3 regions of the Pelagerythrobacter sp. genome follow, and region 3 is predicted to be linked to each of the others. Evidence: riboswitches for the same ligand, from Rfam matches in the RefSeq annotation. Region 3 holds a riboswitch; each other region holds the start of a gene.
What was found. A riboswitch is a leader RNA that binds a small molecule or an ion and turns the genes downstream of it on or off. The one in region 3 is predicted to bind cobalamin.
Positions count from the first base shown of each region.

Region 1: it holds a riboswitch for cobalamin, as region 3 does, so the genes downstream of both, ACE3QC_RS00665 (TonB-dependent receptor plug domain-containing protein) here and ACE3QC_RS12245 (ABC transporter substrate-binding protein) in region 3, are expected to answer to the same signal.
Region 2: it holds a riboswitch for cobalamin, as region 3 does, so the genes downstream of both, metE (5-methyltetrahydropteroyltriglutamate--homocysteine S-methyltransferase) here and ACE3QC_RS12245 (ABC transporter substrate-binding protein) in region 3, are expected to answer to the same signal.

Region 1 covers NZ_JAYSGI010000001.1:112,066-122,573, reverse strand. The annotation lists gene ACE3QC_RS00665 (TonB-dependent receptor plug domain-containing protein) at 203-2,095, opposite strand; cobalamin riboswitch at 2,184-2,382, opposite strand; gene ACE3QC_RS00660 (cell wall hydrolase) at 2,593-3,726, shown strand; gene ACE3QC_RS00655 (hypothetical protein) at 3,835-4,185, shown strand; gene ACE3QC_RS00650 (putative bifunctional diguanylate cyclase/phosphodiesterase) at 4,267-6,228, shown strand; gene mdh (malate dehydrogenase) at 6,445-7,407, shown strand; gene ACE3QC_RS00640 (hypothetical protein) at 7,418-7,888, shown strand; gene sucD (succinate--CoA ligase subunit alpha) at 7,888-8,778, shown strand; gene ACE3QC_RS00630 (2-oxoglutarate dehydrogenase E1 component) at 8,877-10,508, shown strand, end outside.
Region 2 covers NZ_JAYSGI010000002.1:83,388-93,895, reverse strand. The annotation lists gene ACE3QC_RS07435 (TonB-dependent receptor) at 1-638, opposite strand, end outside; gene ACE3QC_RS07430 (metal-dependent hydrolase) at 1,033-1,884, shown strand; gene ACE3QC_RS07425 (DUF2147 domain-containing protein) at 1,890-2,303, shown strand; cobalamin riboswitch at 2,401-2,616, shown strand; gene metE (5-methyltetrahydropteroyltriglutamate--homocysteine S-methyltransferase) at 2,728-5,031, shown strand; gene ACE3QC_RS07415 (acyl-CoA thioesterase) at 5,036-5,836, shown strand; gene ACE3QC_RS07410 (tRNA (guanosine(46)-N(7))-methyltransferase TrmB) at 6,005-6,706, opposite strand; gene ACE3QC_RS07405 (sulfite exporter TauE/SafE family protein) at 7,104-7,868, opposite strand; gene ACE3QC_RS07400 (helix-turn-helix transcriptional regulator) at 8,051-8,878, shown strand; gene ctrA (response regulator transcription factor CtrA) at 9,227-9,922, opposite strand; gene rpoN (RNA polymerase factor sigma-54) at 10,341-10,508, opposite strand, start outside.
Region 3 covers NZ_JAYSGI010000004.1:48,844-59,351, reverse strand. The annotation lists gene ACE3QC_RS12265 (flagellar biosynthesis protein FlhA) at 1-1,070, shown strand, start outside; gene ACE3QC_RS12260 (sigma-70 family RNA polymerase sigma factor) at 1,067-1,795, shown strand; gene ACE3QC_RS12255 (sensor histidine kinase) at 1,830-4,097, shown strand; gene ACE3QC_RS12250 (response regulator) at 4,083-4,700, opposite strand; cobalamin riboswitch at 4,833-5,044, shown strand; gene ACE3QC_RS12245 (ABC transporter substrate-binding protein) at 5,217-6,053, shown strand; gene ACE3QC_RS12240 (FecCD family ABC transporter permease) at 6,050-7,033, shown strand; gene ACE3QC_RS12235 (ABC transporter ATP-binding protein) at 7,030-7,803, shown strand; gene ACE3QC_RS12230 (DUF1289 domain-containing protein) at 7,781-7,972, opposite strand; tRNA gene ACE3QC_RS12225 (tRNA-Gly) at 8,001-8,074, opposite strand; gene ACE3QC_RS12220 (MFS transporter) at 8,113-9,675, opposite strand; gene ACE3QC_RS12215 (CoA-acylating methylmalonate-semialdehyde dehydrogenase) at 9,898-10,508, shown strand, end outside.

The DNA of each region.
Region 1 (10,508 bases), on a different contig from region 3:
TGGTTTTTCTCACACGAAGACACGAAGGCACAAAGATGTTGTGCCGGCGGCGAAGCCGCACCCAATGATGGTCAGGCGGCAAGATACCCGCTTGCAGATTGGTTTCGACACTTCGTGTCGCGATATTTCTTCGTGCCTTCGTGTCTTCGTGTGAGACCCAAATCGGTGCCCGGCTCGAAACGAAGCCGGGCACCGGAAGCCTTCAGAACCGCGCGCGGGCGCCGATGAAGGCGCTGCGGCCTGCCGTCGCGTAGCCGGCGACGGTCTGGTATTCGGCGTCGAACAGGTTCTCGACCCGGCCGAATACCTCGAACCGTTCGCCGAACGGCAGCGCGGCGCGCACGCCGGCCAGCGTGTAGCCGTCGAGCCGGGTGAAGTTGCCCGCGTCGTCGAACGAATCGCCGACCATGCGCACGTCGCCGCCCAGCGTGAGATCGGCCAGCGGGCTGACCCAGTCGGCCGAGAGCGTGAGCGCGTGGCGCGGACGGCGGGCGAGGACGTTGCCCGCGTTCGCCGCGCCGAGGGTGCGGTTCTCGGTGTCGGTCCACGAGTAGACCGCGCGGGTGATCCAGCGGTCGGACGGACGCGCGCCGAGTTCGAATTCGAACCCTTCGGCGCGCACGCGGCCGATGTTCACGTAGTAGCCGAAGGGCCGCGTGTCGCAGTTGGTGTCGCAGTTCGCGAACTCGATCTGGTCGCGCGCGTCGCGGCGGAACAGCGTGGCCGAGCCGTAGAAGCGCGTGTCCGTCAGCGAGCGATCGCCGTGGACCAGGCCGACGTCGTAGCTGGTGCTGCGTTCGGGCTGGAGCGCCTCGTTCCCGTAGTCGGAGAACAATTGGTAGAGCGTCGGCGCCTTGAAGCCCTCGCCCACGCTGGCGCGCAGCCGCAGCTCGCCCGTCAGGACGTAGCTCAGGTCGCCGCCGAAGCTGGTTTCGGTGCCGAAGCGCTGGTGATCGTCGACCCGCATCCCCGCATGCGCGGCGAGCCCGCCCATCTCGATCCCGAGCTGACCGTAGGCGCCGAAGATGCGCGTGTCCTGCTCCTCCTCGAACAACGTACGGTAGGAAGCCCACTCGTTCTCCGCGCCGAAATTCACCAGCAGCGGGCCGATCGGACGCCATTCGCCGCGCAGTTCCACGCGGTCCGAATGGCCGTCGCTGGTGAACGTGGGGTCGGCGCCAGCGACGGGATCGACATTGACCCGCTCGGTATCGGCGAACGAGTAGGCCGCGCTGACGAACAGCGGCCCGGTGTCGTAGATCGCGCCGGTGGAGGCCGAATACTGGCGGGTGTGCTGCGTTTCCTCGGTGTCGGCGAGCACGAAGTTCGGTGCCGGGAAGCCGTCGAGGTCGACGTCGCCTTCGGCATAGCGGCCGCGTGCGAACAGTTCGACGCTGGGCGAGAGGTAGAGCCGGCCCTGGCCGTTCACCGCCCACTGCTCGAACCCGTCGGCCTCGGCGCCGCTCGCGGCTTGCGAGAACCCGTCGGTGCGGTAGTAGCTCGCCGATCCGCCGAGGAAGCCGCGGTCGCCGCCGATCCCGCCGGAAAGCGTGCCGGTGGCGGTATCGCGCGCGCCGTATTCGGCGCTCGCTTCCAGCCCGCTGGCCGCGCGGGTGCTGGCGACGAGCACGCCGCCGATCGCGTCCGAGCCCCAGATCGTGGAGTTCGAGCTGCGCAGCACCTCGATCTTGGACAGGTTGCCTGCCAGCAGGTTGCCGAAATCGAACCCGCCGCCGGGTGCGGCCGGATCGGCCACGCGCACCCCGTCGAGCAGGACGAGGAGCTGCTCGCCCTCCGCACCGCGCACGCGGACCTGGGTCACCGCGCCCGGCCCGCCGTTGCGGCTGAAGGTGAGGCCCGGCACGCGCTCGAGCACGCGGGTCAGGTCGGCGCCCTGCACGCTCTCGATCTCGTCCTCGCCGATCACGGTGATCGGCTGACCGGTATCCTCCAGCTCGATCCGCGTGCCGGTGGCGGTGACGGTGATCTGGGTTTCCTCGGGCCGGAATTCCGAGAACGTCCCGGCGCTGTCCTGCGCCGCGAGCGGAGCGGCGAGCGCGGTGAGCGCCGTGCCGATAATCAGATGGTTACGCATTATACCTCCTGTCATGTGCGAACGTCGCCCATGACGGAGCAGGGGCACATGCCCCTTCCGCCTGCTTCCGGTTCACCCCGCCCGGCAGCACGAACGACCGTCGACGGGCAGGTCTCCTGGCTCCCGGATCGTCACGCCTCGCACCGCCTTCCCGGCCCCCCGAAGGATCGGCCAGTGGCATGTGGAGCGGGCGCTCCCCGGTCACAGTTGCGGGGGCAGCGGAGGCCCCGGGAGACGACCTCCCTACCCCCTTCCCTCTTCGGTCCGCCCGCTTCCCGAGGGAAACGCGCCGACAACCCATGACGTGCGCGCGCCCTTAGCGGCGGCTTCGCGGGTGCACAAGATGGCCGCGCGGTAACCGGGCGGAAAGTGTCCGCGTTAACCGCCGCTTGCGAGGTGTTCCGCCAAGGGACAGCCCGTGCGGCGCGGTCGAAATTCACCGGTCGCGCTGGTACGCGCCGGGGCGCGCTGCAAGCGCCGCAAGCACAAGGATCGCCGTGACCCCTGCCCGCACCCCTGCCTTCCAGCTTCGCGCGCGCCGCCGGCAGGCGAGCCTGTGGGCGCGGCTGGCGGGCAAGCATCGCGGGCGGCGGATTCTCGCGCTGATCGCCGCGGTGGGGGTTCCGGCGATGGCCGCGCCGGACGACTGGCGCGCCTTCGCCCCCGACGCCCGGCACGAGGCGGCCACATCCGCCGTCAAGCCGATGCCGTTCGAGCGCGCGGGCCAGAGCTTTCCCGGCTCGGCGTTCTATTTCCTCGAAGCCGCGCCGCGCGCCGACTACGCCGCGATCGAGAACGGCGCGCGCGTGTTCGACCTGACCGGTGCGGGCGGCGCGGCGGCCGAACTCGCCGCGGTGCGCAATGCGGGGCCGGCGGCGCGCGCCTTCCATTCGGCGGGCACCGGGATCGACAAGGCGCGCGCGCTGCAATGCCTCGCCAGCGCGGTCTATTACGAGGCGGCGAGCGAAGCGATCGGCGGCCAGCGCGCGGTGGCGCAGGTGGTGCTGAACCGCGTCGCGCACCCCAGCTATCCGAACAGCGTGTGCGGCGTGGTCTATCAAGGTTCTGAGCGGACGACCGGGTGCCAGTTTACCTTCACCTGCGACGGCTCGCTGGCGCGCCAGCCGATGAAGGCGGCGTGGGACCGCGCGATGGGCGTGGCCCGGCGCGCGCTGGCGGGCGAAACCTACGCGCCGGTGGGCCTCGCGACCCATTACCACACGATCTGGATCAACCCGTACTGGGCGCCGAGCCTCGACACGGTCGGCGTGATCGGCGCGCACCGCTTCTACCGCTGGCGCGGTGCGGCGGGGCGGCCTGCCGCGTTCACCGCGGCCTATCGCGGCGGCGAGCCGCTGGCCGCGCCCCACCCGCGCTCGAGCGTGCCGGAACCGGCCGCCGCGTCCGACCCGGTGGCGCTCGCCCGCGCTTACGAGGATGCGCGCAGCGCCGCGATCGGCGCGGCCCCGCCTGCCGCGACCCGCGTGCCCGCGCCGGACTATGCGCCGGCGGTCGAGGCGCGCGGCGGCGATGCGGCCTTCACCGCGAGCGACCTGCCCGGCGGCGGCGGGGTAAAGGCCGAATACGCCAACAGCGGTCGCTGGATCGCCGAGCCGGGCCAGGCGCGCTGACCGGCCGACAAGGGTTAAGAACGGGGAAACCCTAGCGCAAAACCCCCGCTTCACGAGTTGGCGCCTAAACCCGCGGAAGTCGCAACCCCGCAAGAGGGCCTTCTCCGCATGACCGTCCATTTCGCCGCTTCGCGTCTGAACGCGGACTCGCCGATCGCCCGCGTCCTCCGCCGCCGCGCCCCCGCCACCGCCGCCAACGACAACTGCCACGAGCGCGCCGACGACCGCCTGCTCCACGCCGCGCTGCGGCATTTCGCGCAATACGGGATCGGCGCCGCGCACGAGGCACGGGGCCAGGCCGAACGCGCCTTCTTCGCGGGCGACCGCGAACGCTACGACTGGTGGCTCGGCATCTGCCGTACGCTCGACGCGCGGCTGGCGCGATCGATCGAACAGGCGGAAGGCGATCGAGCCGGACCGCGCGCCGGCGCGCCGCTGCGGCCGGCGTCGGATGCCTAACGCCGGGTTTCCCGCGCGTTTCGTCGATCTGTAAGCGGCCTATTAACTATGCGGTGACCACTTTTCGCTAGGCCGGTCCCTATGGCGAGCAGCGATCCGAAGGACGAGGCAGACTGGGCCCTGGCCTATTTCACGAAAGGCGACGCGTTGTCCGAACGCGTTCGCGGCACGCTCGTCCGCACGCTCTACACTTTGCCCAGCAGCCTCGCCGCGGGCGCGGCGAGCGGGATCGCCGCTTCGCTGGTGGTCGCCTGGCTCAGCGGATCGACCGTGCTCTACGTGCTCAGCCTCGCGCTGACGGTCGTCGCGCTCGTCCGCGTGGCCGTGGCCGTCGTCCTCTCGCCCGACAGCAAGGCGAGCACGAGCAAGCTCGAGATCTTCTACGAAGTCGGCGCGTTCACGTACGCCCTGCTGATGGGCACCGTGGCGGCCGCCTCGCTGATCCTCGAGGTCGAGCCGGCGGGCAAGGTGCTGCTGGCGGCGAATGCGATCGGCTACGGCGTGGCGATCTGCGCGCGCAACGCAGGCCGCCCGACGATCGCGATCGGCCAGCTGATCCTCGTCTGCATGCCGATGTTCGCCGCCTGCCTCTATCTCGGCTCGCTCGCCTATTACGCCTTCGCGGTGACGATCGTGCTGATGGTGCCCGCGATGGCCTCGATCACGATGAACGTGTTCAAGGTGCTGCGCGACAACATCGCCGCCGCCGAAACCAGCGCGCGGCTGGCCGCCAAGATGCAAAACCTCGCCCGGACCGACGCGGTGACCGGGCTGGCCAACCGCGCCGGGCTCAACCACGAGATGGTCGAGAAGCTGATGAACGTGCCCGCCGACCAGATGATGGGCATGATCTGGATCGACCTCGACCGGTTCAAGGAAGTCAACGACCTGCTCGGCCACCCGATCGGCGACCGCCTGCTGCAGAGCGTGGCGCGGCGGCTGCAGGACGTGACGCCCGACGGGGCCACGGTGGCGCGCTTCGGCGGCGACGAGTTCATCATCTTCTGCGAAGTCGACAACCGCGCCGACTGCATGCGGCTGGCGAGCGAGGTCCACGCCGAGATCATGCGCCCGGTCCGGATCGACGGCGAGCGGCTGGAAATCGGCGCGTCGCTCGGCGTGGCGGTGCTGCCCGACGACGGCGCCGACGCCGACAGCGTGATGCAGGCGGCCGACCTGGCGCTCTATCACGCCAAAGTGGGCGGCCGGCGCCAGACCTGCTTCTTCGACAGCTCGATGAGCCGCGACCTCGCCCGCCGGCGCGAGATCGAGGCGGAGCTGCGCAGCGCGATCCAGAAGAACGAGCTGTCGATCTTCTTCCAGCCGATCGTCGACCTTTCCACCGGCCGCATCCGCACGTTCGAGGCGCTGGTGCGCTGGTTCCATCCGCAAAAGGGCGAGATGCGCCCCGACGAGTTCATCCCCGTGGCCGAGGAGACCGGGGTGATCGTCACGCTTGGCAACTGGATCACCGGCCAGGCGGCCAAGGCGGCGGCGCAGTGGCCCGACGACGTGACGATCGCGGTCAACCTCTCGCCGCTGCAGATCAAGGCGCCGGGCGCGGCGCTGGGTATCCTCAACGCGCTGCGCGAGGCGAACCTCGACCCCACGCGGCTGGAACTGGAAGTGACCGAGAGCCTGCTGCTCGACGACAGCGACGCGACCGAGGCGTTCATCCGCGAGCTGTCGAGCCGCGGCGTGCGCTTCGCGCTCGACGATTTCGGGACGGGCTATTCCTCGCTGTCGTACGTCAACAAGTATCCGTTCCGGAAGATCAAGGTCGACCGCAGCTTCGTCTCCGGCCCGGAAGTCTCCAAGCGCACCGAGGCGATCATCCGCGCGGTCGCCGAGATGGGCGCCCAGCTCGGGATGGAGATCGTCGCCGAGGGACTCGAAACCGTCGAGCAGGTGACCGCGGTGCGCGATGCCGGGTGTACGCTCGGCCAGGGCTACTACTTCAGCCGCGCGGTGCCCGATTATCTCGCGGCGATGCTGCTGGCACAGGAACGCGACGAGGGTTCGGGCCGCCGGATCGCGCTCTGACGACCCGGGCAGGCGGCGCTTTCCGATGCCTTATTGCAATTGCAAACCAATCGCAAAGATAGTTTGCTACGCTGCGCCTTTCGCGGTTGCAATCCCCCCGGTGCGGGCCTAGGTCGCTGCCGTTCGCCGGGCGCGGCTTCCTCGCGGGACCTTAAGGCTGCGCGCTTCACGGCAGACTTCGCCGGTCCCGCGCAGTTGAAGGACGCACAGCAGCACATGGCCCGGAAGAAAATCGCGCTCGTCGGCGCCGGCATGATCGGCGGCACTCTCGCCCACCTCGCGGCGATGAAGGAAATGGGCGACGTCGTCCTGTTCGACATTGCCGAGGGCATGCCGCAGGGCAAGGCGCTCGATCTCAGCCAGGCGGGCCCGGTCGAAGGCTTCGACGCGACGCTCAAGGGCACGAGCGACTACCAGGACATCGCCGGGGCCGACGTTGTCATCGTGACCGCTGGCGTGCCGCGCAAGCCGGGCATGAGCCGCGACGACCTGCTCGAAATCAACCTCAAGGTGATGAAGGCCGTGGGCGAAGGCATCAAGGCCAACGCACCCGACGCCTTCGTGATCTGCATCACCAACCCGCTCGACGCGATGGTCTGGGCGCTGCGCGAATTCTCCGGCCTGCCGCACGAGAAGGTCGTGGGCATGGCGGGCGTGCTCGACAGCGCGCGCTTCCGCCACTTCCTCGCCGAGGAATTCGACGTGAGCATGGAAGACGTCACCGCTTTCGTGCTCGGCGGCCACGGCGACACGATGGTGCCGATCCTCGAATATTCGACCGTCGCGGGCATCCCGGTGCCCGATCTCATCAAGATGGGCTGGTCGACGCAGGAGAAGATGGACGCGATCGTCAAGCGCACGCGCGGCGGCGGCGGCGAGATCGTCCAGCTGCTCGGCAACGGCAGCGCCTATTACGCGCCCGCAACCAGCGCGATCCAGATGGCCGAGAGCTACCTCAAGGACAAGAAGCGCGTCCTCCCCTGCGCCGCGCACCTGACCGGCCAGTACGGCGTCGACGGCCTCTACGTCGGCGTGCCGATCGTGATCGGCGCGAACGGCGTGGAGCGGATCGTCGAGATCGAGCTCGACGACGAAGCCAAGAAGGGCTTTCAGGTCAGCGTCGACGCGGTCAAGGAACTGCTGGAGGCGTGCAAGGGTATCGATAGCTCGTTGGCGTGAGGAAGACGCTATGAGCTACGATTTGATGGTTTTTGACGCGGAGGTTGCACCACGTGAGCGGGCGGCTTTCGTTGAATGGTACCATCATCAAGCGGAGTGGTCGGAGGGTCACACCTACGATGATCCAACAAATACCACGGCGGCTCTCGCCGCATGGTACGAGGATATTCGCCAGAGCTACCCGAATATGAACGGTCCGGAATCAGTGACCGACCAAGATCTAATGAAACCGGGGATCGAGGATCGGCTTGGTGATTATTGCATCGGGCACCATGTGATTTATGCGGGATTTCGCTGGTCAGAAGCCGAACAAGTTTATCCCCTCGTCCGAAGGTTAGCTGTCAAACACGGAGTGGGATTTTATGACGTGAGCGGCGATGAAGGAAGTGGCGAAATCCACTTCCCTGGAGAAGAATTGGAACCAGAGTCGCAGGGCACCTGGCGTCAGATCGCGCGCGAATTCAAGGAAATGGACACGTAATGAGCATCCTCGTAGACAAGAATACCAAGGTCATCACCCAGGGCATGACGGGTGACACCGGCACGTTCCACACCCAGCAGGCGCTCGATTACGGGACGCAGATGGTCGCGGGCGTGACGCCGGGCAAAGGTGGGACCGAGCATATCGGGCTGCCGGTCTACGACACCGTCGCCGAGGCGGTGAAGGCGACCGGCGCGACCGCGAGCTGCATCTACGTGCCGCCGCCGTTCGCTGCGGACTCCATTCTCGAGGCGATCGACGCCGAGGTCGAGCTGATCGTCGCGATCACCGAAGGCATTCCGGTGCTCGACATGGTTCGCGTCAAGCGCGCGCTCGACGGCAGCAAGAGCCGGCTGATCGGCCCCAACTGCCCCGGCGTGCTGACCCCCGGCGAATGCAAGATCGGCATCATGCCCGGGTCGATCTTCCAGAAGGGCTCGGTCGGCGTCGTGTCGCGTTCGGGCACGCTGACCTACGAGGCGGTGCACCAGACGACGCAGGTCGGCCTCGGCCAGACCACCGCGGTCGGCATCGGCGGCGATCCGGTGAACGGCACGAACTTCATCGACGTGCTCGACCTGTTCCTCTCCGACGACGCGACCAAGTCGATCATCATGATCGGCGAGATCGGCGGATCGGCCGAGGAAGAGGCGGCCGAGTTCATCGCGCACCAGGCGAAGAAGGGCCGCAAGAAGCCGATGGTCGGCTTCATCGCGGGCCGCACCGCCCCTCCGGGTCGCCGCATGGGCCACGCGGGCGCGATCGTCAGCGGCGGCCAGGGCGGCGCCGACGACAAGATTGCCGCGATGGAGAAGGCGGGCATCCGCGTCTCCCCCTCCCCCAGCGAACTCGGCACCACGCTCGACGCGATGCTGAAGGAACTGGCCTGAGTTAAGGCGCGGACTGCCCTCCTCCCCGGGAGCATCCGCGCCGCTCGGACATTGGTTTTGTTAAGCCGGCGCGCGTGCCGGCGCGAGAGGTGACCCGGATGGGTAACGAGAGCCACGATTTCCTGCCCGAGCTGGGCGATCAGGGTGGGCCGCAGCCGGGGCCGAGCTGGGCCAACCCGCGCTGGCCGATGACGGCGGTCGATGCCGAGGGCGACCTGACGCAGGCGCTCGATCCCACGGCGATGAAGATCGCGGTGAAGGCGGCGGCGGAAAAGGCCGGCAAGCCCGCCGATCCCAGGGCGATCGAGGAAGCGGCGGAGGATTCCATCCGCGCGATGCTGATGATCCGGCTCTACCGGGTGCGCGGACACCTGGCGGCCAAGCTCGACCCGCTGAACCTCGCCGACCGCGAACTGCCCGAAGATCTCCAGCTCCGCTCGCTCGGCTTCGCCGGGCAGGAAGACAAGGAAGTGTTCGTCGGCGGGCTGATGGGCCGCGAATGGGTCAAGGTGTCCGAGCTCGCCGAGATCCTGCAGGCCAATTACTGCGGGCACGTCGGCCTCGAATACATGCACATCGCCGATGTCGAGGAACGGCGCTTCCTGCAGGAGAAGTTCGAAGGGCCCGAGGACGTGATCCAGTTCACGCCCGAGGGCAAGCGCGCGATGCTGGCGGCGGTGATCCGCGGTGAGCAGTACGAGGCGTTCCTCGCCAAGAAATACGTCGGCACCAAGCGCTTCGGCCTCGACGGCGGGGAATCGATGATCCCCGCGCTGGAAGCGGTCATCAAGTACGGCGGGCAGGACGGCGTGCGCGAGATCATCTACGGCATGGCCCACCGCGGCCGGCTGAACGTGCTCGCGAACGTGATGGGCAAGCCCTACAAGGTGATCTTCCACGAATTCTCCGGCGGCAGCGCCAATCCGGAGGACGTGGGCGGTTCGGGCGACGTGAAATACCACCTCGGCACCAGCACCGATCGCGAGTTCGACGGCATCGACGTGCACATGAGCCTCGTGCCGAACCCAAGCCATCTCGAAGCGGTCGACCCGGTCGTGCTCGGCAAGACGCGCGCCCAGCAGGCGATCCGCGACGACCTGAAGAAGCACGAGCAGGTCCTGCCGGTGCTGATCCACGGCGACGCGGCCTTCGCGGGCCAAGGCATCGTGTGGGAATGCTTCGGCTTTTCCGGGGTGCGCGGCTACAACACCGGCGGCTGCATCCACTTCGTCATCAACAACCAGATCGGTTTTACGACGAGCCCGCAATTCGCCAGATCGTCCCCCTATCCCTCCGACGTGGCCAAGGGCGTCTCGGCGCCGATCCTGCACGTCAACGGCGACGATCCCGAAGCGGTGACTTTCGCCTGCAAGCTGGCGATCGAATACCGCCAGAAGTTCGGCCGCGACATCGTAATCGACATGTGGTGCTATCGCCGCTTCGGCCACAACGAAGGCGACGAGCCCAAGTTCACCCAGCCGCTGATGTACGATGCGATCAAGGGCCATCCCAAGGTCAGCGAGATCTACGCCAAGCGCCTCGAGGAAGAGGGCGTGATCGACGCGGGCGAGCGCGACGTGTTGTGCGGCGAGTTCGTGGATATTCTCGAGAAGGAATTCGCGGCCGCCAAGAGCTACAAGCCCAACGAGGCCGACTGGTTCGGCGGGCGCTGGGCGGGCCTCAACAAGCCCGCCGATCCCGAAACCGCGCGCCGCAACGTGGATACCGCG
Region 2 (10,508 bases), on a different contig from region 3:
CGAAAGGCGAGGGCGTCGCCGATCGGAATATTTATCATTCCGCCAAGGCGCCTGGTTTCGTAGCTCCCCACCTCTCCGCTGATTTCGCCTTCGAACTCCGACGTCGGCATCGCCGGAATGAGATTGACGACACCGCCGGTCGCGTTGCGACCGTAAAGCGTTCCTTGCGGCCCCCTCAGAACCTCGACCCGCGCCATATCGAAGAACTCGGATTCGAACAGGCGATTGCGAATCAGCGGGGTATTATTGAAACTCACAGCGACTGCCGGATCCGATGATGCGGAAATCGATTTCGTGCCGATGCCGCGGATCGAGAAATTGTACATGCTGAAGTTCGACTTCGAGAAGTTCACATTGGGAACGGCTCGCAGCAACTCCGAACCACCCTCGATCTTCTGATTATCGAGTGCTTCGGCCGATATCGCCGAAATGGCGATCGGCACGTCGAGAATGGATTCCTCACGCTTTTGCGCCGTGACGATGATCACGTTCCCACCCGGCTCGACTTCATCGCCGCCGATCGCGCCGATGGTCGCAGCAGGCTGCGCGGCGTCTTGCGCTTGACCGGGCACCGCGCCGAACGCGGCAATGGCAATAATGCTTGTCGTGCACGCTGCGCGAGCCAGGAAACTTCCCATCAAGTCCTCTCCCCGTTTTTTGCCCCATTGTCCGGACCGACGAGAGCCGACCCCGGCAGGAACGTATTTTCGTTGTCGTGTCGTGCAGGCCTAAAGCCAGAAGGCTTCCACCCACGCTCGGCGAAACCTGTCGCGCCCGCTACCGACCCAACGCTCCAAACGCTCCAAACGCTATCATCACTAACAACGATGTCAACAAGGATCGTTGTCGCGCTCGGTGTTGCCGTCACCGGTAATTTTCGGCTTCTGGGAAAATTCGCCTAAGGCCATGTAGTAGAAGCTTAAATTTCGTAGATGGATCTCGCTTCGAGCGGAAAGTGCGAAAATATCGCTTGCTACTGATCAGCGATTAGATATTTACATCAGTGTAAATATTGTACTGGAGCCCTCGACGATGTCCGCTGTGACACCTGAACCGGATAGCATCCACAGGCGCGACCTGCGATTTGGAAGGGATGTCGCCCTAGACCGCTGGTGGCACGGAGGAGATGCTGGCCGAACCGCCTTTTTCAACGCCCTGTCGTCGACATTCCCCGTGGGCGAGAAGTTCTTCATGACCGCGGTGCGCCACTTCAAGGACGAAACGCCGGAACTGCTTCGCGAGCAGATCGAGGATTTCATCTATCAGGAATCGATGCACACTCGCGAGCATGTCGTGTTCAATCGCCAGGCTGCCGAAGCAGGATTCGATATCGCACCGCTGGAAGAACGTGCGCGCCGCACAATCAGCTGGGCCCGGCGACGTTCACCCGTGCAGCAACTCGCCGCGACGTGTGCTCTCGAGCACTTTACGGCCACGCTCGCGAATGACCTCCTGGCCGACCCACTGCATCTCGAGGGTGCGTCCGAAGAACCTGCTCGCTTGTGGAAATGGCATGCGATCGAGGAAATCGAGCATAAGGCAGTCGCGTTCGACACCTATCTCGTCGCGACACGCAAGATGACGCGATTTCGCCGTTGGCTCAAACGCAGTGCGGTAATGGCCGTAACCAGCATGCGCTTCCACTATGTCATATATCGCAACACGGCGGATTTGCTCGCGCAGGATGGGAAGAATAACGTGCCAACGTGGGCGAAACTCCTGGCATATCTTTACGGCCGTCCCGGACCGATGCGGAAGCTGCTCGCCGAAGTTTTCATCTACATGCGACCGGGATTTCATCCGTGGCAGGTGGATGATCGTCACCTGTTGAAAGCCGCTCTTGCAGAGCTCGAGCTTGATACAGGCAAGGGAGTTACGACGTGAAGAGGATGATACTCGCTTTCGCGGTCGCTGGTCTGCTCGCTGTCCCCGCGATGGCCGAAGCCAGAGATATTACGGGACTATGGAACACCGGAAGCGAAGGCGGCAAAGTCGAGATCTATCGATGTGGCAACGCCTATTGCGGCAAAGTGGCGGCCGCCTCGCGACTTAAGACCAACCCCGATCTGCGAGATGTCCGCAATTCCGATGCAAAGCTCCGCTCACGTCGCATCAAAGGCCTAGTCGTGCTGAAAAATTTCAGCGGCGGACCGGCCGAATGGACGGGCGGTCCGGTGTACGATCCTGAGACTGGGGACGGGGGACGCTCGGGTAAGCTCACGTTACTTCCAAATGGAAATCTCCAGGTGAAAGGCTGTGTAATGATGTTCTGTCGGACCAAAGTTTGGACGCGGGCAGATTGACTTCGTTGAGGCAGTCGGCTGCCGATGAACTGAACGGGGCTTGGGAGGGATATAAAGAAATCCTTATATGCACTCTTGACGCGGTCGAGCAAAGCGCCGATTGCGCTTGCGTCGAGGTTCTCCGGCCGGTTCGCCGCGCCGGAGCTAAGACGGGAAGCCGGTGCGCCTCGACAGGGGCAAGGCCGGCGCTGCCCCCGCAACTGTAAGCGGCGAGCGGCGGTCCATTCATGTCACTGGGGCTCGCCTCCGGGAAGACGGACCGCTCCGTGTCGACCCGCGAGCCAGGAGACCTGCCTCCGACGCGATAACGTCCACCGGCGGGGTGCCCGGTCTGGTCGCTTGCATGGCGCGCGTCCGGGCTTCCCGCCGCGCGTCCGGCGCGCGCGCCCGATCGGTCGCCCCGTCTTCATCGGGGTATATGAAGATGACCGTTTCCGTAGCTACCATGGGGTTTCCCCGCATCGGCCCACGCCGCGAACTGAAGTTCGCGCTCGAGAAGTTCTGGGCCGGCAAGATCACGCAGACCGAACTCGAAGAAGCCGCCGCCGGCCTGAGGACCGCCGCCTGGGCGCGTCAAAAGGCGCTGGGCGCCGACTGGCTGCCGTCGAACGATTTCTCGCTCTACGATCACGTGCTCGACACCAGCATGATGCTGGGCGCCATCCCGGCGCGCTACGATGTGGAAAGCGCCGAGGACGCCGGGCTCGATACTTATTTCGCGATGGCGCGGGGCAGTACGGGCGGGGCGGATTGCGGCCACGCGCACGGCAGCGTCACCGCGGGCGAAATGACCAAGTGGTTCGATACCAACTACCATTTCATCGTCCCCGAGATCGAACCGGGCGCCAGGCTCCAACTCGGCAGGCTCGAGCCGCTCGAGGAATATCGCGAAGCCAGGGCGCAAGGCTTCGAAACGCGCCCCGTGCTGCTGGGCCCCATCACCTGGCTGAGCCTCGCCAAGGGGCAGGGCATCGACCCCTTCGACCTGCTCGACGATGTCCTCGCGCACTACGCCACGCTGCTTGGCCTGCTCCGGCACGCCGGGGCGGAATGGGTGCAGATCGACGAGTCGATCCTGGTTACCGATCTGTCCGAGCGCCAGCGCAGGGCCTTCACCCGCGCCTACGCCAAGCTCGGTCGCGCCGGGCCGAAAGTCATGCTCACCACCTATTTCGGCGGGCTGGAAGACAACCTGTCGCTCGCAGCCTCATTGCCGGTCGCGGGGCTGCACATCGATCTGGTGCGCGCGCCCGAGCAGCTCGACGCGGTGCTCAAGGCGGTGCCGAAGGATCGCCTGCTCTCGCTCGGCGTGGTCGACGGCCGGAACATCTGGCGCGCCGATGTTGCCGCGCTGCTCGATCGGCTGGAACCCCTGGCCGCGCAGCGCGACCTGATCCTCGCGCCATCGTGCTCGCTGTTGCACGTACCGGTCGATCTCGAACTGGAAGGCAAGCTCGACGACGAACTCAAGCAGTGGCTCGCCTTCGCGGTGCAGAAGATCGGGGAGCTCGACCTGTTGCGGCGGGCGCTCGACGACGGTCGCGACAGCGTGGCGGACGAACTGGCGGTCGCCGCACGTGCCAGCGCTGCGCGCAAGACCGCCACGCGCATCCACGACCGCGCGGTCGGCGAACGGATCGGGGCGCTCACATCCGACATGCGCGAGCGCCGCGCCGGGCACGCCGACCGGATCAGCGCGCAGGCCGAAGTGCTCGATCTTCCGGCTTTCCCGACCACCACCATCGGCTCGTTGCCGCAGACCGCCGCCGTGCGCAAGGCGCGCGCCGAGCACAACCGCGGCGTGCTCGACACGGCGAGTTACGGCGCGTTCCTGCGCGAGGAAACCGAGCGCGCGATCCGCTGGCAGGAGGAAGTCGGCCTCGACATGCTCGTCCACGGCGAGTTCGAACGCAACGACATGGTCCAGTACTTCGGCGAGAAGCTCGCCGGTTTCGCCTTCACCGTGAACGGCTGGGTGCAGAGCTACGGCTCGCGCTGCGTTCGCCCCCCGATCCTCTATGGCGACGTGTCGCGGCCCGAGCCGATGACGGTCGACTGGTGGCGCTTTGCGCAAGGGCTGACCGACAGGCCGGTCAAGGGCATGCTCACCGGCCCGGTCACGATCCTCAACTGGAGCTTCGTGCGCGACGACCAGCCGCGCGAAGCGAGCTGTCGCCAGATCGCGCTCGCGATCCGCGACGACGTGCTCGACCTCGAAGCCGCAGGCTGCAAGGCGATCCAGATCGACGAAGCGGCGCTGCGCGAAGGCCTGCCGTTGCGCCAGCGCGACTGGCAGCGCTATCTGGACTGGGCGGTGGACTGCTTCAGGCTTGCCGCCGCCGGGGTCGGCAATGCGACGCAGATCCACACGCACATGTGCTATTCGGAGTTCAACGACATCCTGCCCTCGATCGGAGCAATGGACACCGACGTGATCTCGATCGAGACCGCGCGGTCGCAGATGGAGCTGCTCGAGGCCTTCGCCCGCTACCGCTATCCCAGTGCGATCGGGCCGGGGGTCTACGACATTCACTCCGCGCGCGTGCCGGACGAACAGGAGATGGTCGCGTTGATGCGGTTGGCGCAGAAGCACCTGCGCCCCGAACAGCTCTGGGTCAATCCGGACTGCGGGCTCAAGACCCGCGGTTGGGACGAGGTCCGGCCGGCGATTGCGGCGATGGTGTCGGCCGCACGAACGCTGCGCGCCGAAGCACGAGTGGAGGCCTGATCCGATGAACGAGACAGAGGGCGCGCGGGCTGCCGTGCAATTGATCGACATCGTCTTCCCCGGCGATACGAACCATCATGGGACGCTGTTCGGCGGGGTCGCGCTGGCGCACATGGACAAGGTGGCGTTCCTCGCCGCCTCGCGCCACGGCCGCGCGCCCTTCGTCACCGCCTCGTCGGAGAAGATCGACTTCGCCGCCCCCGCGCAGGAGGGCGACATGGTCGAGGTGACCGGCCGCGTGGTGCGCGTCGGCACCAGTTCGCTCGATGTCGAGGTCGAATTGGTGGCCGAGGCGCCGGTATCGGGCGAGCGGCGGCTGTGCACCCGTGGCCGCTTCACGCTGGTGGCGAGAAAAGGGCCCGACACGCGGCTGCCGCTCCCGCCGATCGCTGCAGCCGGTCCCGCGGAACCGGGGCGTATCCTCCGGCTCGCGGAGATGGTCTTTCCGGGGCAGGCGAACCACTACGGCACGCTCTACGGCGGCGATGCGCTGCGCATGATGGGCAAGGCGGCCTTCATCGCCGCCACCCGCCATGCGCGCGAGGTCCTGGTAATGGCCTCGTCCGACCGCGTCGACTTCGTCGCGCCGATCCAGGAAGGCGACATGGTCGAGCTGGTGGCCGAGGTGAAGATGACCGGGCGCAGCTCGGTTCGCGTCGCGGTCGAACTGTGGTCGGAAGAGCTTCTGAGTGCAACGCGCACCCATGCTGCGACGGCGCTCTTCACGCTAGTGGCCGTCGACGAACGCGGCGCGTCAAAACCGATCCGCGCGTTGGAGGTGGGCGGCGCTGAGCGAGAGCCCTGACTGACGACGGCAGGCAAACAATCGGCTGCGCCGCGCTTTTCTTTATTGCTCTTAAGAAGCTGAAAAATTTTTGTTGCGTCGGCGGACGCGAATCCCTCTTCTGGCAATCACGCAAGCGGAAATCGCGGCGACAGATAAAGCTGCGAACCTCCGGGAATCTCCTGCGAGCTAAAGGCGGCGGAACCTGAAATACCACACCTCGTGCCCATAAACCGTGCGCGCCTTGTGTTCGTAGCGGGTTTCGGACCAGCCGCCGGGGCGATTTTCCCAGCTTTGCCGCCCTTCGACCCGCCATTCGAAGCTTTCCGTATGACGCCGCATGACCGACAAGGCGTGGCGCAGGTACACCGGGTGGTCGGTGCCGAAGCGGAATTCGCCGCCCGGCTTCAGCTTGGCGGCGAACAGTTCGAGCGGCCCGTCGTTCATCATCCGTCGCTTGGCATGGCGCGCCTTGGGCCACGGGTCGGGATGGAGCAGGTAGAGCATCGTCAGCGCACCGTCGGGGATGCGTTGCAGCACTTCGAGCGCGTCACCGTGATGCAGCCGCACGTTGGCGAGCGTACCGTCGCGCACGTGCCCCAGCGCCTGCGCCACGCCGTTGACGAACGGTTCGGCGCCGATGAAGCCGTGGTCTGGCAGCAGGTCGGCGCGCTGGGCGAGATGCTCGCCGCCGCCGAAGCCGATCTCGAAATGAAGCGGGCGATCGTGTCCGAACAGACTTTCCGCCGTCACCGGGCCCTCGGTAGGCACCGCGATCTTCGGCAGCAGGTTCTCGACCAGATCGGCCTGCCCCTTGCGCAGCGGCTTGCCCTGACTGCGGCCGTAGAGCCGGTTGAGCGTGGTGGGATCGCCTTCCTTGTGCGCGGTCATGCGTGCGGCGCATACATGATTTTTTTGGGGCCTCAAGCGAGAGTGTTTTGTTTGCGCCCGCCCATCCGGGCGGAGTTGTTTGCTTGGCCTCAAGCGCCGGCGGGGTCCTTTGTTTGCGCAAGCGCATCCGCGCTCGCGATATCCTCGCTCATGCGACCTGCGGTCGCGTCGCTGCGGGCGCGCATTCGCGCTTGCGGTCGGCTGGTCGCCGACCGGACCCTTCCAAGCCATCGCTGTCAGGCACCGCAACATTTCCGGCCACGGCTGTCTGGCGAAATTTCGGTCCGCGACCAGCGGACTGCAAGGCCGAACGGCCGCCCGCAGGCACCCCGTAGCGTAGCGGAGGGGACAGCGCCGAGGACGAACGCGCGGATGCGCGTTCGAAAAACAAGGATCATCAGGATAACGCCGTATATATCCCCCACGCGCTCGTCACGCTCAGCGCGGCGCCGACGAGGATCAGCATCACCTTCGGGCGGAAATGCTTCGCCGCCAGCGCGCCGAACGGGGCCGCGGCGATGCCGCCGATCAGCAGCCCGAGTGTGGCCCCGGCGAGGTCCGCGATACCGAGGTGGAAGATGAACGTGGCCGAGATCGTCACCGTCAGAAAGAATTCGACCGAGTTCACCGTGCCCACGACCTTGCGCGGTTCCGCCCCCTGCACAAGCAGGTTCGAGGTCACCACCGGCCCCCAGCCGCCGCCGCCCGCCGCATCGAGGAAGCCGCCGATCAGTCCGAGCGGGGCGATCCGCTTCGCCTCGCGAATCTTCGGCGGATAGAGCAGCCCGCGCGCGAGCAGATACAGCCCCATCCCCGCGAGGTAGGCGAGCACGAAAGGCTTGATGACCGAGGCGTCGATCGAGGTCAGCAGGTAGGCCCCCGCCACCCCGCCGATCACGCCGGGCACCAGCAGGCGGACGAACAGCTTGCCGTCGATATTGCCGTGCAGCAGGTGGCTGATCCCGCTCGTCGCGGTGGTGAAGCATTCGACCACGTGGACCCGCTGCGATGCCTGCGCCGGGGGCAGGCCCAGCACGCCCACCAGCATCGTGTTGGTGATGACGCCGAACGCCATGCCGAGCGCCCCGTCGACGAGCTGCGCGGCAAAGCCGATCGCGATGAACGGCAGAAGCCCGGAAAGGTCGATGCCCAGAAATTCCATCGCGGCCCTCGTGAAGAAGCGCGAGGGCTAACCGCGATCGCGCATGCTGGCGAGCGCGGAAAAGCTACCTGTGCTGAAAGAAAAGGGCTTGGAAGCGGTGCGCGCTCGCCCACCCACCAGGCAGCCGCGTTTCCAAAAAAATCGTGCTGGACCCTCGCCCGGCCGTGTGGTGAGCAGGCGCCATGCCATCCACGCAACTTTCGCGGCGCTCGCTTGCAGAAGAGCTCACCGGCAAGGAACTGGAAATCCTGCGGCTGCTGGCGGCCGGGCACACCGTCAAGTCCATCGCCGCCGAGTTGGACCGTTCGGAAAGCTCGATTAACGAGCGGCTGCGCGACGCGCGGCGCAAGACGGGCGTGGGCAGCCGCCGCGAGCTGGCGCGCCTGCTGAACGCCCAGAAAATCTGGCACAAGAAAACTGATCTATCGTCGCAAGGCCCCGCCGCCGACACTTTCGAGCAGCCCCAACCCACGGGGTTCGCATGGTCGAAAAGGACGATTATCATGATCGCATCATTACCCCTCGCTGCCGCCGGGCTCATCTTCGCGGCGGCGACTTCCACGCAACCGGGTGACGCAACCCAAGCAACTCAGGCCGAAACATCGAGCCAATCGCCCCTGTCCGGCATTTGGTCGCTGGACGTAAACCGGATTCCCGAAAACGAACGGCCCCGGCGGGTGACGATGACGTTCAGCGTTTCGCCCGATCGGAAATGGACGACCCATGTCGAAATCGTCGGACCGGACGGTTCGACCCTCCAGGCGGATTCGACAGCGGCGCTCGACGGCGTCCCCGTTCCCGTCACCGGCAACATACCGTCCATCGACACGGTTTCGCTGCGCCAGCCCGAGCCGGGCACGCTGGTGATGACGCTGGCGAAAGAGGGTTCGCCCGTATCCACCCGCGTCTACACGGTTGCGAAGGATCGCCAATCCATGACCGAGACGATCATCTGGGCGGGCGACGGCATCCCGCAACTGCCGACGACCTATTTCAACCGGATCGGCTGAGGGGTGTTTTGTCTGGCCTCAAGCGAGAGTGTTTTGTTTTGCCTCAGGCGCCGGCGGGGCCATCCGGCCCCTTAGCTATCCTCGCTCACACGCCCTTCGGGCGCGTCGCTGCGGGCGCGCGTTTGCGCTTGCGGTCGGCTGGTCGCCGACCGGCCCTTTCCTAGCCATGGCTGTCAGACGAAATTCCGGTCCGCGACCAGCGGATCGCAAGGCCGAACGGCCGCCCGCAGGCGCCCCGTAGCGTAGCGGAGGGAACAGCGCCGAGGACGAACGCGCGGATGCGCGTTCGAAAAACGAAACTCGAATAGCGCCGAGGACGCGCGCCCGGATGGGCGCGCGCAAAGCGAATTACGCCGCTTCGGCCTGGGCGTCGGGATCGCGCAGCACGTAGCCGCGGCCCCAGACGGTTTCGATATAGTTCTCGCCGCCGCAGGCATGGCTGAGCTTCTTGCGCAGCTTGCAGATGAACACGTCGATGATCTTGAGTTCGGGCTCGTCCATCCCGCCGTAGAGGTGGTTGAGGAACATCTCCTTGGTCAGCGTGGTGCCCTTGCGCAAGCTGAGCAGCTCGAGCATCGCGTATTCCTTGCCGGTCAGGTGAACGCGGGCGCCGTCGACCTCGACCGTCTTGGCGTCGAGATTGACCGCCAGCTTGCCGGTGCGGATGACCGACTGGCTGTGGCCCTTGCTGCGGCGCACCACGGCGTGGATGCGCGCGACCAGCTCCTCGCGGTGAAAGGGCTTGGTGACGTAATCGTCGGCGCCGAAGCCGAAGCTGCGGATCTTGCTGTCCATCTCGGAAATGCCCGAGAGGATCAAAACCGGGGTCTGCACTTTGGCCACGCGCAGCTTCTTGAGCACGTCGTAACCATGCATGTCGGGCAGGTTCAGGTCGAGCAGGATGATATCGTAATCGTACAGCTTGCCGAGATCCAAGCCCTCCTCGCCCAAGTCGGTCGAGTAGACGTTGAACCCTTCGGTCGTCAGCATGAGCTCGATGGCCTTCGCCGTGGTCGGCTCGTCCTCGATCAACAATACGCGCATGGGTGAGTCCCCCCTTATGCCCCCAAAACTCCGCGCGGTAATTTTCCGCTAAGAGGTGTTGCCCGGTATTAACCACACAAGGTCTGAACGGAAAAGGTTAATATGTTGTAAAGGGGTTGGAGTTCTTGTTTTTTTTTGCCTCAAGCGCCGGCGGCCGCCTCCGCGCGAAATTTGTTTGCGCAAGCGCATCCGCGCTAGCGATATCCTCGCTCACACGCCCTTCGGGCGCGTCGCTGCGGGCGCGCGTTCGCGCTTGCGGGCTGCTGTTCGCAGCCCGGATTTTTCCAGCCATAGCTGTCAGGCGAAATCCCGGTCCGCGACCAGCGGACCGCAAGGCCAAACGGCCGCCCGCAGGCGCCCCGTAGCGAAGCGGAGGGAATAGCGCCGAGGACGCACCCGCGGATGCGGGTGCGCAAAACTAAAAAGCTTCCAGCTTTTTAGCCCGGCGCCGCTGGACCGAACTGCCGATCCCCATGGCCTCGCGATACTTGGCCACGGTGCGCCGCGCGATGTCGAAACCCTCGGCCTTGAGCAGGTCCACCAGCGTATCGTCGGACAGGATCTTCTTCGCATCCTCGGCATCGGT
Region 3 (10,508 bases):
TCACGGTCGAACTCGGCTTCGGGCTGGTGCACCTCGCCGACGAGAAGCGCGGCGCGCCGCTCGTCGCGCGGCTCACCGGGCTGCGCCGCCAGCTGTGCCAGGCGTTCGGCTTCGTCGTCCCGCAATTCCGCATCCGCGACAGCTTCGACCTCGCGCCCGACCGCTATCGCATCACGCTGGGCGGCGCACCGCTCGGCTCGGGCAGCCTGCGCGCCGACCGCCTACTGGCGATCGACACCGGCGACGCGGGCCAGCTCGGTCCGCTCCCGGGCGAAGCGACGCACGACCCGAGCTTCAACTGCCCGGCGGTGTGGATCGACGCCTCGGCGCGCGATCTCGCGGTGGCCGAGGGCTACCTGGTGGTCGATGCCGAGAGCGTCGTCGCCACCCACGTCAACCAGCTTCTCTCCGCCCGCCCGCAGGACCTGCTCGGCCCCGACCAGGTGCGCGAACTGCTCGACATGGTGCGCGATCGCCACGCGCAACTGGTCGAGACGATCACTCCGCAGCCGCTCTCGCTCGCCGCGATCACGCGCCTCCTGCGCGCGCTGCTCGCCGACGGGATCACGCTCGCGCATCCGATCCCGGTGCTCGCGAGCCTGTCGCAGGCCGCGCAGCAGACGACCGAGCACGAAAAGCTGGTCGACATGCTGCGCGCCGATCTCGGGCCGATGCTCGTCGGCAGCCTGTGCCCGCCCGACCAGCGCCTGCCGGTCATCACGCTCGCGGCCGAACTGGAAGAGATGGTCGTCGGCGGAATGCACGATCCGGTCAGCGGCAACGTGGTGATCGAACCCGACCTCGCGCGCTCGATCGGTGAGCGGATCGCGGCGATCCTGGCCGAACGCCCGGCTGGCGCGGGCACCCCCGCGCTGATCGTCCAGCCGCGCGCCCGCCGCCCGCTCGCCGGGCTGCTGCGCCTGCGTGCGCCGGGCTGCGCCGTTCTCTCGATCAACGAATTGCCCGTCGCGCAACCCATCGAGGTGATCGCGGTCGTCGGCGGCGAGAACGGCGCCGCGCCGCCCATCGCCCCGACGCAGGAAACCGGCATGGAGGCCATGGCCGCATGAAGCTCGACCATTCGCATTTTTCCGCCGCGGAGGCCTATCGCGAGCCCGTCGGCGACCGGGTGACCCGGTTCCTGCCGATGGTGCGCAAGCTTGCCTGGCACCTGTCGGGCAGCGGGGGGCCGACGATCGACGTCGAGGACCTGATGCAGGCCGGGCTCGTCGCCCTCACCGAATGCGCACAGCGGCACGATTCGCCGAGCGACGACGGCTTTGCCGCCTACGCCAAGCTGCGCGTGCGCGGCGCGATGGTCGACCTGCTGCGCAGCGCCTCGCCCGATCCGCGCGGCGCGCGGGCTAGGCGACGCATGATCGAAGACATGAAAACGAAGCTGCACGGCGAGCTGGGACGCGAGCCTTCCGCCGCCGAACTCGGGGAAGGGCTCGGGATGAGCACGAACGACTATCTCCGGCTCGAAAGCGAGCTGGCGGAAACGCGCATCGCCTCGATCGACGAATGCTATTCCGAAACCGACGTCGCCTTCGCTTCGGAAGAGCCCGACGCCGAGCGGCAGGTTCTCCAGCGCGAAGACCGCGAAAGCCTGATCGCCGCGATCGGATCGCTCGGCGATCGCCACCAGCTCGTGATCCAGCTTTATTTCGTCGAGGAACTCAATCTGTCGGAGATCGCCGCCGTGCTGTCGGTCAGCGTGCCGCGCGTTCATCAGCTCAAAGCCGCCGCGCTGGCGCAGATGCGCAAGGCGTTGGCGGCGATCGACATGAATTGACAACCCGGTCGGGCCGGGCAAGACTTCCGGTCCGATGCAACAGGGGGGTTGGATCGTCGCCTTGGGGGCGCTCGTGCTGGCATGCATGCTGGCGCTTTCGCCGCGTCCCGCCGCGGCGCAGGAACCGCTTTCCGTAGCCCAGCTCCAGCCCGGCGAGGACGCGCCGCCGGTCGCCCCCTATGTCCGCTACTCGAAGGATCTCGGCGCGGTGGGTGCGTTGTCGCCCGCACGCATCCTGACCGAACCGATGCGGCCGATCGCGGGGCGCGCGGTCCATTTCGGGCCTCCGGGCCAGCGCACCGCGATCGCGCTCGGCGTGCGCAACGCGGGCGACCGCGCGGGAAGCTGGATCCTCACCACCGGGCGCGGTTCGCTCAGCTATTTCCGGCTGTACGAAATTTCCGGCGACCGGCTGGAGCTGTTGGTCGACGGCACCGACCCCGCGGCGGCGAGCGAGAACTTGCGGACCTACCAGGCGTTCAGCACCGAGCTGGTGCTCGAGCCCGGGCAGGAGAAGACGATCGTAATCGATTTCCTGTCCGACAATTCGACCTACATGCCGCTGCGGATCGAGACCTACGGCACTTTCTTCCAGGATCGCCGTGCGAACATTGCCATGGTCGCGGGCGTGGTGCTGGGTGTGGGCGTGCTGGTCTTCGTCAACTTCCTGTTCTTCTCCATCACCGGGCACCGCGAATTCGCCTGGCTCGCGCTCGCGCAGGGCTTCTTCGTGCTCACCACGATCCACGCCGAAGGCTATTTCACGATCTTCTTCCTCGCCGACAGCCCGGTGCTCGGGCTGGCGATCGAGGATGCGATCAAGTGCGCCTTCGCCGCGGCGATGGCGCAGTTCGCGCGCAGCTTCGTGCGCACGCGCACGCTGTTCCCGCGGCGCGACCTCGCGCTCCGGCTGCTGATCGCGGCGAGCCTCGCCGTGATCGCGCTCCAGACCGGCCTCGCGTTCTTTGATCCCGCGCTGCGCAACGCTCTCCACCTCGCCACTTGGCTCATAACGGTGGGAGTGGCGCTGTTCCTGCCGTTTATCGGCTTCGCCGCGATCCGCCGGATCGGCCCCCAGCTCTGGCCGCTGCTGATCGGCTGGGGCAGTCTCGCGCTGTTCATAGTCTATGCCGCGATCGCCTCGATGGGCGTGTTCACGTGGCTGCCGATCAACTGGCATCTGGCCGGCCCGGTGGGGCTGTTCGAATCGCTGATGGTCACGCTCGCGCTGGGTCTGAACCTCGAGAAGATCCAGGCCGACAAGCGCGCGGCGGACGCGAACTATGCGCAATCGATGGCCGAGCGGCTGGCGATCAGCGAAAGTGCGGCAAAGCTGGCGGAAGAAAAGGCTTTCGCGCTCGCCACGGTCAACAGCCAGAACGCGCTGCTGCACGCCTCGGGCCACGACAGCCGCCAGGTCATCCTCGCGCTCAACAGCGCGGTCGACGTGCTCGAGCGCGACGATCAGCCCGGATCGAACCGCGAGCTGGCGAAGATCCTGCGCAGTTCGGCCGATTATCTGGGCGGGATCGCCGCCACCACGATGTCGGGCGCGGCGCTGGTCGGCAGCGAATCCGGTTTCCTCGCGCTCAGCGCGTTCAAGGGCGGCGCGCTGGTCGAGCCGCTGACGATGATGTTCAAGGCCCCGTTCGCCGCGAAGGGGCTCTCGCTCGAAGCCGAAATCGACGAGGGGGCGGTGGTGATATCCGACCGCCCGATGCTGATGCGCGCGCTCGCGAACCTCCTCAGCAACGCCTACCACTACACCGAGGCGGGCGGCGCGCGGATCGCGATGCGGGCCGAGGGCGGCCTGGCGGTGATAGAGATCGTCGACACGGGTATCGGCATGTCCGACGAACTCGTGCGCGAACTGCGCGACGACAGCGCGCCGCGATCGACCGCGGGCGACGAGCGGCGCGGATCGGGCTCGGGCTTTCGCTCCGCCCGGCGCCTGATCGAAAGCCTGTTCGGCAAGCTGGACGTCGTCTCGTCCGGCCCCGCCGGCACGCGGCTGCAGATCACCTTGCCCTGCGCCTGCCCCGAAGTGAGCATCTGCACCGCGGACGAACTCGACGCGGCGACGCCGGGCTGGCGCGTGCTCGATTTCGATCGCCGCGAAGCCTTCGAGGGCGCGCTCGGCGAAGCCCGTGCTCGGGGCCTCCAGCCGGCGGCGGCGACGTACGACGACACGACGATCACCCGCGGCCGGCTCGCCGAATCGGTCGCCGTGATGCTGGTCAAGCCGCTGTGCCGCGAGATGCGCGAGCACCCGGCGTTCGCGCGAGCGTCAGAGCAGGTTTAGTTCCTGCGCGCGCTCGACGATCTTGCGGTTGTTGGCCACGTCCAGCTTGCGCCGCAGTTCGGCGATATGGAACGAGACCGTCGGTTGCGCGATCGACAGGCGATACGAGATTTCCTTGTTGCTCTCGCCCTGCGCCAGATAGTGCAGGATCGCCATCTGGCGCGACGACAGCGCCACCGGCACTTCGCTCAGCCGGATCATCCCTTCGCGTATCTGCGGCGAGAGGTAGACTTCGCCAGTCAGCGCCGCTTCGCACGCGGCGACGATCTCGCGCGGGGGGTCGGCCTTGCTCACCACTCCGCGCGCGCCGAGCTTGATCGCATAGTCGATCTCGCCCAACTGGCTCTCGCCGGTGAGAACGACGACCGTCATATCGTTCGATCCGACGATCTCGGCGAGGACGTTCACCCCGCGCACGTCGGGCATGTTGAGATCGAGGATCACGATGTCGACCGATTGCGAGCGGACGAAGGCGCTCACCGTGGAAGCGTGATCGAGCGCGCCGACGATCTCGAAATCGCGGTGCCCGGCAAACAGCATCCGCAGGCCGTCCTGAATGATCGGATGATCGTCGACGATCAGGATCTTGTGCTTGACGGTCATCGCGGGCGCATCCGGCCGAGGGCTTGAGGCCTGCATTGTGCGCCATCGCGGCGAAACCGGGCAACCCGAATTTTTCTTGGGCCGCGCAGGTGCGCCGCCGGCACGCGGGATTGACACCGGCCGCCGTCTCTCGCAGGTTCCTGGGCAGACGGTGCCGCGCGCAGCGATGCGCAAGGCCGAGAGGGAAGCCGGTTCGACGCCGGCGCTGTGCCCGCAACTGTAGGCGGGGAGTCCCGGGCCACCACGTCACTGGCCGCCGCTCCATCCCGTGGGCGGCGCCGGGAAGACGGTCCGAGGGCGCCGATCCGCAAGCCAGGAAACCTGCCGTCGCGTCGTTCGTCCGGGGAGCCGGGTCAGCTCCAGCGGACGGGAAGCATGGCTTTCCCGCCGAAACGACAGCCACCGGCCGGGCTTCCGGCGTCGCGCCTTTCCGGCGCGGCGGGCCACGACTGTCGAGGCTGCGCGGGGCTCCGATGCCCTCCCCGCGAGAGCCGGTGCGTTTGGGGAGCCGATGCGATGCGCCGACACGCGCGCTCCGCCCTGTTCGCGATGCTCGCGGCGCTGCTGGCCGCAGGCTGCACCCCCGCGCCTGCGCCCACGCCGCCCGACGGTGCGCCGCAGCGCGTCGTCAGCCTCGATTACTGCGCCGATCAATACGTGCTGCGCTTCGCCGACCGCGGCGCGATCGCGGCGCTGTCTCCCGATGCCGGCAAGCGCTTCTCCTACATGCGCGCGCGGGCCGCGGGCCTGCCGATCGTGCGTCCGCGCGCGGCCGAGGTGATCGCGCTCCAGCCCGATCTGGTCGTGCGCTCCTACGGTGGCGGGCCCGAGGTCGAAGGTTTCCTGACCGAGCTCGGCGTGCCGGTGGTGCAGATCGGTTTTCCGCAGACGCTGGCCGAAGTGCGCGACGAGGTCGTGCGCGTGGGCAGCGCGCTCGGCGCGGCGGCGGAGGCCCGGCGGGTCGCCGCCGACATGGACCGCCGCCTCGCCGCTCTCCCGCCATCCGCCGGGCCGCGCCCCACGGCGCTATACATGACCCCGGGGGGCGTGACTTCGGGCGAAGGGACGCTGGTCCAGGAAGTGCTGACCGCCGCCGGGCTGGCGAACTTTCAGCAGCGGCCGGGCTGGAACCCGCTTCCGCTCGAACGGCTCGCCTACGAACGGCCGGACGTGATCGTGGCGGCTTCGTTCGACGGGGCCGACGCCTGGAGCGTCGCGCGCCACCCGGTCGCCCGGGCGCAGACCGCGCGCGCGCCGACAGTGCCGCTCGAAGGCGCATGGACGAGTTGCGGCGGATGGTTCTTGGTCGATGCGGTCGAGGCGCTGGCCGAAGCGCGCGAGGCGATCCGATGACCGCCCGTGCCAAAGCTCTGCTCGCGCTCGCGCTGCTGGCCGCGATCGCGCTCGCGCTGCTGCTCGGTTCGACCCCGCTCTCGCCCGCGCGGCTGCTGGATGGGCTCGGCTTGCACGGCAATCCGGGCGACGCGATCGTCGTGTGGCAGATTCGCCTGCCCCGCGCGCTCGCCGCCGCGATGGTCGGCGCAGCGCTAGGGATGAGCGGCGCCGCGCTGCAAGGCCTGCTGCGCAATCCGCTGGCCGAACCGGGCATCCTCGGCGTCTCGGCCACCGCGGCGCTGTTCGCCACTTTCGTGCTGTTCTTCGGCCTTGCGAACATAGGCCCGCTGGTCCTGCCGCTCGCCGCGATCGGCGGTGCGCTGGCGGCGACGCTGCTGGTCGCCCTCGCCGCGCTGCGCACCCGCTCGGCGGTAACGCTGCTGCTGATCGGCATCGGGCTGTCGAGCTTCTCCGCCGCGCTGATGGCGCTGTTGATGAACCTCGCGCCCAACCCCTTCACGCTGGCCGACATGATCAACTGGACATTGGGCACGGTCGCCAACCGCAGCGTCGCCGATCTCGCCTACGCCGCGCCGTTCCTCGCGCTCGGCATCGCGATCATGCTCGCGGCGCGGCGCGGGCTGGCGGCGCTCGCGTTGGGCGAGGAGGCGGCCGAGGGCATCGGGCTCGACCTCCGGCGTCAGCGGCTCATGGTGATCCTCGGCGCGGGGCTGGCGACCGGCGCGGCGGTGTCGCTCGCCGGCGCGATCGGCTTCGTCGGGATCGTCGCGCCGCATCTCGTGCGCCCGCTGGTGCGGCACGATCCGGCGCGGCTGCTGATCCCCTCGGCGCTGCTCGGCGCGCTGATCCTCGTGCTCGCCGACATCGGCGTGCGGCTGCTGCCGACCGATGCCGAACTGCGCCTCGGCGTGGTCGCGGCGCTGATCGGCGCGCCGGTCTTCGTGTGGATCGCCGCACGCGGGAGGCTCGGCGGATGAGCGCGCTCGAAGCCCATGCGCTGACCCGGCACGTCGGCGGCGCGCCGCTGGTCGAGGAGGCGAGCCTGCGCCTCGCGCCCGGCGAACTCGCTATGCTGATCGGGCCCAACGGCTCGGGCAAGACCACGCTGCTGCGCCTCGCGCTCGGCCTGCTCGCGCCCGACGCGGGCCGCGCGACAATCGATGGCGCGGACGTGCGCGGCCTCTCCCCCGCGGCGCGCGCGCGCAAGGTCGCCTATCTGCCGCAGGCGCGTCCGCTCGCCTGGCCGATGCCGGTGCGCGACGTGGTCGCGCTCGGCCGCTTCGCCCACGGCGCCGCTCCGGGCAGGCTTTCGCACGGCGACGCGGCGGCGGTTGCGCGCGCGATCGGTGCCTGCCGCCTCGCGGGGTTCGAGGATCGCGCGGCCGACACGCTCTCGGGCGGCGAGCTAGCCCGCGTCCACCTCGCCCGCGCGCTCGCCGCCGAAACCCCGCTGCTGGTCGCCGACGAGCCCGTCGCCGCGCTCGATCCGCGCTACCAGCACGAAGTCGCGCGGCTGTTCGCCGATGCGGCGCGCGCCGGGCGCGGCGTGCTGACCGTGGTCCACGACCTCGCGCTCGCGGCGCGCTATGCCGAAAGGCTGATCTGGATGAAGGACGGCCGGATCGTCGCCGATGGCCCCGCCGCCGAGACGATGACCGCCGAGCGGCTGGCCGAGGTGTTCGGGGTCGCGGCGCAGGTCGAGCGACACGGCGCGGCGGTGACGCTTACGATTTCCGGGCCGCTGTAAGCGCCGCGAGCCGCACCCGCGCGGCCTGCGCGATCCGTGCCCGTTCGGCTTCACTCGCGCCCGTCCACGCGCCGATCTCCGCCAGCGTGCGTCCGCATCCCTCGCACAGCGATCCGTCGGGCGAGAGCCGGCATATGTTGCGACAGGGCGATGGAACGGCGTCGGTCATGAACCGGAAGCTATCGCAGCAAAGGCGGTGGAGCGGGTGAAGGGAATCGAACCCTCGTCGTCAGCTTGGGAAGCTGCTGCTCTACCATTGAGCTACACCCGCTTGAGCGCCAGCGCCTTTGCCGCAAGCCCGCGCGACGGTCAATCGCGGATCGAGCGGCGGAAGGTCTCGGGCAGGAACAGCAGCCCGACCACGAGCGTCAGCGCGGCGATCGCGATCGGATACCACAGGCCGAAATAGATATTGCCCGTCGCCGCGACCATCGCGAAGCTCACCGTCGGCAGGAAGCCGCCGAACCAGCCGTTGCCGATATGATAGGGCAGGCTCATCGCCGAATAGCGGATGCGGCTCGGGAACAGTTCGACCAGCAGCGCGGCGATCGGCCCGTAGACCATCGTCACCAGCAGCACGAGCGCGGTGAGGATCGCGACCACCCGCACGCGGTCGATCCGCGCCGGATCGGCGGTCGCGGGATAGCCGGCCTCGGCCACGGCGACCGCGATCCGGTCGGCGTAGGTCGTCAGGTCGCCCGGCGCGATCGTGCGCTCGCCCACGGTGATCTCGCCGTCGCCGTCCGCCGCGTTGGCATAGGGGATGCCGGCCTTGGCGAGCGCGGACTTGGCCACGTCGCAGCCGGTGGTGTCGAAGCTCTGGCCGCCCACCGGATCGAACTGGAACGCGCAGGTCGCCGGATCGGCGTGGACCGTCACCGGCGCGCGCGCCTGCGCTTCGGCCAGCGCGGGGTTGGCGGCGTCGGTCAGCGCGGCGAACAGCGGGAAATAGCCGGCGATCGAGAGCGCGAGTCCGGCCATGATGATCTTCTTGCGCCCGATCCTGTCGCTCAGCCAGCCGAACACCACGAAGAACGGCGTACCGATGGCAAGCGCGATCGCGATCAGGATGTTCGCCGTCGCGCCCTCCACCTGGAGCACCCGCTCGAGGAAGAACAGCGCGTAGAATTGCCCGGTGTACCAGACCACCGCCTGCCCCGCGACCGCGCCGAGCAGCGCGATCAGCACCCACCGGAGGTTGCGCCACTGGCCGAACGCCTCGCGCAGCGGGCGCTTCGAGGTCGTCCCCTCGGCCTTCATCTTCTGAAACACCGGGCTTTCCTCGAGCTGCATTCGGATCCAGAGCGACACCGCGAGCAGCCCCAGCGAGATCAGGAACGGCACCCGCCAGCCCCAGTCGGCGAAGGCTTCCTCGCCCAGCCAGGTCCTGAGGCCGATCACCACCAGCAGCGCGGCGAACAGGCCGAAGGTCGCGGTGGTCTGGATGAAGCTGGTATAGAAGCCGCGGCGATCGTCGGGCGCATGTTCGGCCACGTACGTCGCCGCTCCGCCGTATTCGCCGCCCAGCGCGAGGCCCTGGAGCAGGCGCAACGTGACCAGTGCGATCGGCGCCGCGACCCCGATGCTGGCGTAGCTCGGCAACAGCCCAACCGCGAACGTCGAAAGGCCCATCAGCGCCATGGTGACGAGGAAGGTGTGCTTGCGCCCGACCACGTCGCCCAGCCGCCCGAACACCAGCGCGCCGAACGGACGCACCGCGAACCCCGCAGCGAAGGCGGCGAGCGCGAGGATGAAGCCGGTCGTCTCGTTCACGCCGGAGAAGAACTGCACCGAGATGATCCCGGCAAGCAGACCGTAGAGGTAGAAATCGTACCACTCGAACACCGTCCCGAGCGAGCTTGCGGCGATCACCAGCTTCGGGCTCTGCCCCGCGCCTGGCGCAGCGCCGACCGCATCGGAACCCGCCGGAACGGAGCCGCCCGTTCCCTCGTTGCCGCCTTGAGCCAAGTCATTCCCCTCTGCCCGTTTTGCCGGGAGACTAGCTCATTCGCGCAGCGCGGCAAGCTCGGTTCGCCCCTTGCGCCGACCACCTGCTCGGCTAGAGACCCGCACGGAAGTTACAGGAGAAACCACATGCGCCGGATCGACCATTTCATGAGCGGAGGAGCCGGAGGTTCCGCGGGCCGGACGCACAAGGTGTGGAACCCTTCGACCGGCGAGGTGCAGGCCGAGGTCGCGCTGGGCGACGCCGCGCTGCTCGACCGCGCGGTGGCGGCGGCGAAGAAGGTCCAGCCCGAATGGGCGATGACCAATCCGCAGAAGCGCGCCCGCGTGATGTTCGCGTTCAAGGAACTGGTCGAGAAGAACCATCGGGAACTCGCCGAACTATTGTCGAGCGAACACGGCAAGGTGGTCGACGATGCGATGGGCGACGTGCAGCGCGGACTTGAGGTGATCGAATACGCCTGCGGCATCCCGCAGGTGCTGAAGGGTGAGTACACGCTGGGCGCCGGGCCGGGGATCGATGTCTATTCGATGCGCCAGCCGCTGGGCATCGGCGCGGGGATCACCCCGTTCAATTTTCCGGCGATGATCCCGATGTGGATGTTCGGCATGGCGATCGCCGCAGGCAACGCCTTCATCCTCAAGCCCAGCGAGCGCGATCCGAGCGTGCCGGTGCGGCTCGCCGAACTGTTCCGCGAAGCCGGCGCACCCGAAGGCCTGCTGCAGGTGGTCCATGGCGA